3 regions of the Bacillus sp. DU-106 genome follow, and region 2 is predicted to be linked to each of the others. Evidence: riboswitches for the same ligand, from Rfam matches in the RefSeq annotation. Region 2 holds a riboswitch; each other region holds the start of a gene.
The links. A riboswitch is a leader RNA that binds a small molecule or an ion and turns the genes downstream of it on or off. The one in region 2 is predicted to bind S-adenosylmethionine.

Region 1 (2,205 bases), 430 kb from region 2:
ATTACAAAAATATTTTCTTTTTGCAACACTTTGCGAGCCGGTAAATCTTTATCAATTATGATCGGCATGTGTTTTGCCTCCAACTAGAGCTGCTTCCAAATCTGCAATAATATCAGAAACATCTTCTATACCAACCGATAAACGAATTAAATCAGATGTAACACCCGCTAAACGCTGATCTTCAGCATTTAATTGTCTATGCGTCGTACTAGCAGGATGTATAACGCAAGTTCGTGCATCAGCTACGTGCGTTACAAGAGTTGCTAGTTTTACATTTGCGATAAATTCTTTTGCTGCTTCTAATCCGCCTTTAATACCGAAAGTTAAAACACCACTAGCACCTTTTTTCAAGTACTGTTGTGCTAACGAGTAATTTTCATTACTATCTAACCCCGGATAATTCACCCATTCAATACGTTCATGATTAGCAAGCCACTTAGCAACTGCCAGAGCATTTTCACTATGACGCTCCATTCGTAAATGCAAAGTCTCTAAGCCAATATTGCTAATATATGCATTGAATGGGCTCATACAATTTCCATAATCTCTTAATAGCTGAACACGTGCTTTCACAATATACGCTGCTGCACCAAAGTTTTGAACGTAACTTACACCGTGATAACTTGGATCTGGTTCAACAAGCTCAGGATACTTTCCATTTGTCCAATCAAAGTTTCCACCGTCAATTACAATACCGCCTAAGGAGCTCGCATGCCCATCGATATACTTCGTCGTAGAATGAACAATAATATTTGCCCCATGTTCAAATGCCTGGCATAAATAAGGAGTTGCTAATGTATTATCAACGATAAAAGGTACCTCTAATTCTTTAGCGGCAGCTGAAAATTCTTTAAAATTTAAAACATTCATCGCTGGATTTCCTAACGATTCTGCATAGATAAGTTTCGTCTTGTCATTAGCAAGCGCCGTAATTTCATCTGCCGTTAAATTTGGATTAAAGAACGTAACATCAATGCCAAGCTTACGTAAACTCACCCCAAATAAATTAAACGTTCCCCCGTAAACAGTTGAAGAGCAAAGTAAATGGTCTCCACTACTACAAATATTTAAAACTGCGAGCATAATAGCTGCTTGCCCAGAAGCCGTTGCAACAGCTCCTACACCGCCTTCTAAATCTGATAATTTCTGCTCAAATGCTGCTAGAGTAGGGTTTCCAATACGTGTATAAATATATCCTTCTGCCTCTAAGTTAAATAGAGCTGCTAAATCATCCGAAGTATCGTATTTATACGTTGTGCTTTGATAAAGTGGTAAAACACGTGGTTCACCATTCTTTGGCGTATAGCCACCTTGCACACAAATTGTTCCTTTTCCCCATGATTCTCCCATCTCTCATTCTCCTTTCTTTTATACAAAATAAAAAACTGCCCCTTTCCTGAAAACAAGAAAGGAGCAGTTTGAAAACACGCTCTAAAGGCTCTTTCTTATCTCTCAGGATTACTACCTGCAGGATTTGGCACAATTCCGTTATACGGCTGTTGCCAAGGTTTCATCGGGCCTGTCCCTCCACCTTTTCTTGATAAGACTATGCAATTACCGTTGATTTTATAGCAATAATTTCCTAATGTCAAACAGTTTTTCTGAATGTTCTAAAATAAATGTTAACAGTTTCATATAAAGCAACAAAAGAAATATATTCTAGTCTATTTCAAAAAAGACCTTTAAAAACCTCAAATCAGTCTATAAAATTAAATAAGTAATTTAACCTATAAATTCAAATTCCCCAAAAGTTAGCCTATATGTTGAATAGGCCATCTTCTCAAAAAGATACTATATATATTCAATCCATTTTTCACTAGTATATTTCACTTTTTTCCCTACTAAGATTTACATAACGGAGGTATAACATGACAAATAAAAAAGATATGCATTACATACTTGCTCTATATGGCATTCTTCTAGGATCTATAGTAGGAGCTACAGTCTGGTTATTTTTAGTCACAATAAATATTGGAATCCACTTTATTTGGGGATACTTGCCTGAAGTTCTCTCTTTTCCCTCTTATTACACCCTTTGCGTAACAATAATTGGCGGGGTCCTTGTTGGTCTATCACAAAAACATTTCGGTACATACCCACGCCTTATGCCTGAAGTAATGGCTGAATATAAAAAAACTGGTCGAATCGAATATCGCTTTGTCCATCGGGCTACTTTAACAGCGATTATTGTTTTAATTTTCGGTG
Region 2 (2,205 bases):
TTTTCTAAAAAGTTTCCTTTTCTCGTTACATATAAAAGTAAACCTAGCGGTATACCAAGAATTGTAGCAAATATAAGGGTTACAATTACCATTAAGAGGGTATCCCCCGTCGCATCTAGTATGCGCGGCCAAAATATACTCCAATCAACTCGCATGAGCTTCTACCTCCTTCAGCTGCACTTGCAGTCTTAGATGTTGTAATGCTTTTTGAATTTCCCTCTGCTCCCCTTGCAACTCTACAAGAAGATTTCCAAATAGCACATTTTGAAGTTCAATAATATTTCCGTACAGTACATTTACATCGACGTTATAGTTTTTTGCGATATATGATAGTACCGGCTGTCCTGTCTCCTCACCAGTAAATGTTAGACGATAAATTTGACCACCATTTTGAATTTTCGCTAGAACACTTTCCGGTAAATGATCATTAATGACAGAACGTACAAAGTTTTGAGTCGTCTTTGTTTTTGGTTGCGTGAAAACATCAAACAGTTTTCCTTCTTCAATAACTTTTCCCTTCTCCATTACAGCTACACGGTGACAAATTTCTTTCACAACATGCATTTCATGTGTAATAAGAAGAATTGTTAAATTGTATTCTCTATTTACTTTCTTTAATAAGTTTAGAATTTCTGTCGTTGTTTCTGGATCTAAGGCTGATGTTGCCTCATCACATATAAGAATATCTGGCGATGTCGCAAGTGCTCTAGCAATGCCCACACGCTGCTTTTGTCCACCTGATAGCTGCTCTGGGTAATAGTTTGCTTTATCTTCTAACCCTACAAACTTCAGCAGTTCATTTACTCTTTCTTTTATCTCATTCTTTGGTACTTTCGCTAACTTTAATGGATAAGCAATATTTCCAAATACTGTTCTTGAATTAAATAAATTAAAACTTTGGAAAATCATTCCGATTCTTTGTCTCAGTTTACGTAATTCTTTCGTCGATAATGATGTAATATCTTTATCATCTATTGAAATCGTTCCTGCCGTCGGTCTCTCTAACATATTTACTAAGCGTAATAACGTACTCTTTCCAGCGCCACTAAAACCAATAATGCCAAAAATTTCGCCTTTCTCAACTGATAATGTTACATCCTCCACCGCATGAACAGATTGCCCAGCTGATTCATACACTTTACTTACATTGTTAAAAGAAATCATTTTTTCCCCTCCTATATGCTGTAAAAACTTGAAGCAGAGCTTTCGAGGTAAAATAAAAAGTGCTCTCCTTCTTATCAACCATAAAGATAAGAAGGAGAGCACTTATATGTACTCGTTCACATCTTCTCATCTTCCAAGCCTTTATATGGCTTGCTGGAGTTAGCACGGTATTAAAAAAACCCGTTGCTGAGGTATCGTAGGGCCAGTCCCTCCACCTCTCTGGATAAGAATGTATCGATTTAATTGTCGTTTAATTAATTCTCATTATAGAACTCAGAATAATAAGAGTCAATACATTTTTTAGAAAAATATTAATTATTCCTTTATTAAAATTTTCAGATGAAAATTCATGAGAAAATAGTAACTTTCAAGGTTATTTAAAATTCTTCTTCCTCATATTTTTAAACAGGAGAATCTTCTCTACGAATTGAATAAATTTATTTGAATATGAAACTCGGAGGAAGATAAATATATGAAAACAGCTCTTTTACTCATCGATATTCAAAACGATTATTTTCCAAATGGAAAGATGGAATTGCGTAATCCAGTAGAAGCAAGCGAATATGCTAATCAGTTATTACAACACTTTAGAACAAACAGCGAACCTATTTTTCATATCCAACACGTAGCTATAAAAGATGACGCTACTTTTTTCCTACCTAATACAGAAGGTGTACATATTCACGAAAGCGTACGTCCACTTAGAGAAGAAACAGTTATAGTCAAACATTATCCAAATAGCTTCCGAGAAACTAATCTTCTAGAGCAATTAAAACGTTTAAATATTGAACATGTCGTTGTATGTGGGATGATGACTCATATGTGTATCGATGCTACAGTAAGGGCTGCATTCGATTTTGGCTTTCAATGTACCGTTATACATGATGCTTGTGCTACAAAAGACCTGTCTTTTAAGAACGCTACTATACCAGCTGTTTACATTCACAATACAATTTTAGCTAGTTTAAATGGCGTATATGCAAATGTAATAAGCACGCAAGAATTTTTAGCTACATAAAAAAACACTCCTTTCAGTGAGCA
Region 3 (2,205 bases), 160 kb from region 2:
AGGTCAAGAATAGAATCAGTTGTTTCTGGATCTAAAGCACTCGTTGCTTCGTCGCTTAATAACACTTCCGGTTCATGTGATAGTGCACGTGCAATGGCAACACGTTGTTTCTGGCCACCAGAAAGTTCACTCGGATAGGCATCTTTTCGATTAAAAAGATCGACAATACGTAAATACTTTTCTACCCTTTTTTCAATTTCTGCTTTTGGAATGCCAGCAAGCCGTAACGGTAATGCGATATTTTCATAAACGGTAACAGTTTTAAGTAAATTGAATCCTTGAAAGATCATTCCGATTTTTTGTCTCGCTTTTGCTAGTTCTTTTGTCGATAACGTTGTTAAGTCTTGTTCGTTTACAATGATATTTCCTGTCGTTGGTTTTTCTAATAAATTTACACATCGAATCAATGTACTTTTACCAGCGCCACTATACCCAATGATTCCAAATACCTCGCCTTTTTCTACTTTAAGGGAAGTAGACTTAAGAGCCTCAACATTCCCTTTTTTTGTTGTAAATACTTTGGATATGTTTTTTAATTCAATCATTATCGTCAGCTCCTACCAAGATGGTAAAACTGAACCATCAAATTTTTTCTCGATAAACTCTTTTACTTCTTTAGATTGATAAGCTTTCTTTAATTTATTTACAACGGCATCATCTTTATTTTCAGTACGAACAACAACCCAGTTCACATAGGGTGAATCTTTTCCTTCGCGGAAAATAGAATCTTTCGCTGGACTTAATTTTGCACCTAATGCAAAGTTTGTGTTAATTGCAGCTGCTTTCACTTCACTTAGTTGCGTTGGTAATTGAGATGCCTCTAATTCGACAATCTTTAATTTTTTTGGATTTTCAATTACATCTTTTGCAGTCGCTTTTTCTGTAGCCTTTGGATCAACTTTTAAAACCCCTGCTTTTTCAAATAATTTTAAAGCTCGAAGTTCATTCGTTGGGTCATTTGGTACAGCAATTGCATCGCCCTCTTTTAAGTCTTTTACATCTTTTATATCTTTAGAATATACACCCATAGGGAATGTTACTGTTGAAAATACTTCAGCTAATTTCATATTGCGTTCAGCTTTAAATACATCTAAATACGATTTCGTTTGGTAGCTATTTACATCAAGGCTTTTTTCATCTAATGATACGTTTGGCGCTACATAATCATTAAATACTTTTATATCAATTTCGAGGCCATCTTTTGCTGCAACTTCTTTTACCTTTTCAAAAATTTGTTCATGTGGTCCACCTGTTACACCGACAGTAATCTTTTTCTCGTCTAATTCTTTTACCTCTTTATCTGAACTCACACTACATGCGCCTAATAATAATACTGCTCCGCTTACAATGCTTAATAATACCTTTTTCATCTATAAATCCCCCTTCATATACGTTCCAAAATAAAAAGCACCTCCCAAAAAATAAGAGAGGTGCCGAATAGACGAAATAGATTCCTCTCTTATCTTCCAAAACGAAAACTCGTTTTGCAGGAATTAGCACCTTAGCTTATACGTCATAAGCTCGGTTGCCGGGCATCATCGGGCCAGTCCCTCCGCCACTCTTGATAAGAGTATGTGTATGTAGTTTTTTAGTATGGTACTAATAGTAAATCTTACAAAAAGAATTGTCAATATTGTTTTCTGAATATATTTTATTTTAAGGTAATCGAAACGTTTCCTTTTTTATGCCCTTTTTCCACATACATATGAGCTTCAGCAATTTCTTCTAATCGGTAAGTTCTATCAATAACAGGTTTTAAATGTTCTGTTTCAGTTAGTCTTTTTAGTAGAATCATATCCTCTTTACTTACTTTTGCCATCATTCCATTCACAGATACATATTTTCCATTAGGCGCTAATACTTGTTTACAAAGGGATTTTTTATGCTTCCCAACTGCATCAAATATAATATCGTAACGCTCGCGCCGCTTAGTAAAATCTTCTTTCGTATAATCAATCACTTTATCCGCTCCTAAAGATTGCACTAGTTCAAAATTTGAATTACTACAAACAGCTGTAACGATCGCACCAAAATATTTAGCGAGTTGTATGGCAGCTGTTCCTACTGATCCAGAGGCACCATATATGAGAACTTGTTGCCCCTTTTTTATTCGGCCTTTTCTCAGAAAATGCAACGCTGAAGTTCCACCAAAAGGAATAACTGCCGCTTCTTCATACGTTACATTGGTAGGTTTTAATGTTATTA

Region 1: linked by a shared signal. The riboswitch ahead of C3Y97_RS27240 (bifunctional O-acetylhomoserine aminocarboxypropyltransferase/cysteine synthase) and the one ahead of C3Y97_RS01840 (methionine ABC transporter ATP-binding protein) in region 2 are both predicted to bind S-adenosylmethionine.
Region 3: linked by a shared signal. The riboswitch ahead of C3Y97_RS01020 (MetQ/NlpA family ABC transporter substrate-binding protein) and the one ahead of C3Y97_RS01840 (methionine ABC transporter ATP-binding protein) in region 2 are both predicted to bind S-adenosylmethionine.

The regions. Positions count from the first base shown of each region.
Region 1 is NZ_CP026607.1:5,323,014-5,325,218, forward strand. It holds gene metA (homoserine O-acetyltransferase MetA) at 1-68, opposite strand, end outside; gene C3Y97_RS27240 (bifunctional O-acetylhomoserine aminocarboxypropyltransferase/cysteine synthase) at 52-1,350, opposite strand; SAM riboswitch class I at 1,443-1,547, opposite strand; gene C3Y97_RS27245 (chloride channel protein) at 1,869-2,205, shown strand, end outside.
Region 2 is NZ_CP026607.1:333,159-335,363, reverse strand. It holds gene C3Y97_RS01845 (methionine ABC transporter permease) at 1-155, opposite strand, end outside; gene C3Y97_RS01840 (methionine ABC transporter ATP-binding protein) at 145-1,164, opposite strand; SAM riboswitch class I at 1,288-1,394, opposite strand; partial or broken gene C3Y97_RS01835 (cysteine hydrolase family protein) at 1,637-2,202, shown strand.
Region 3 is NZ_CP026607.1:172,522-174,726, forward strand. It holds gene C3Y97_RS01015 (methionine ABC transporter ATP-binding protein) at 1-545, opposite strand, end outside; gene C3Y97_RS01020 (MetQ/NlpA family ABC transporter substrate-binding protein) at 558-1,370, opposite strand; SAM riboswitch class I at 1,457-1,571, opposite strand; gene C3Y97_RS01025 (NAD(P)-dependent alcohol dehydrogenase) at 1,652-2,205, opposite strand, start outside.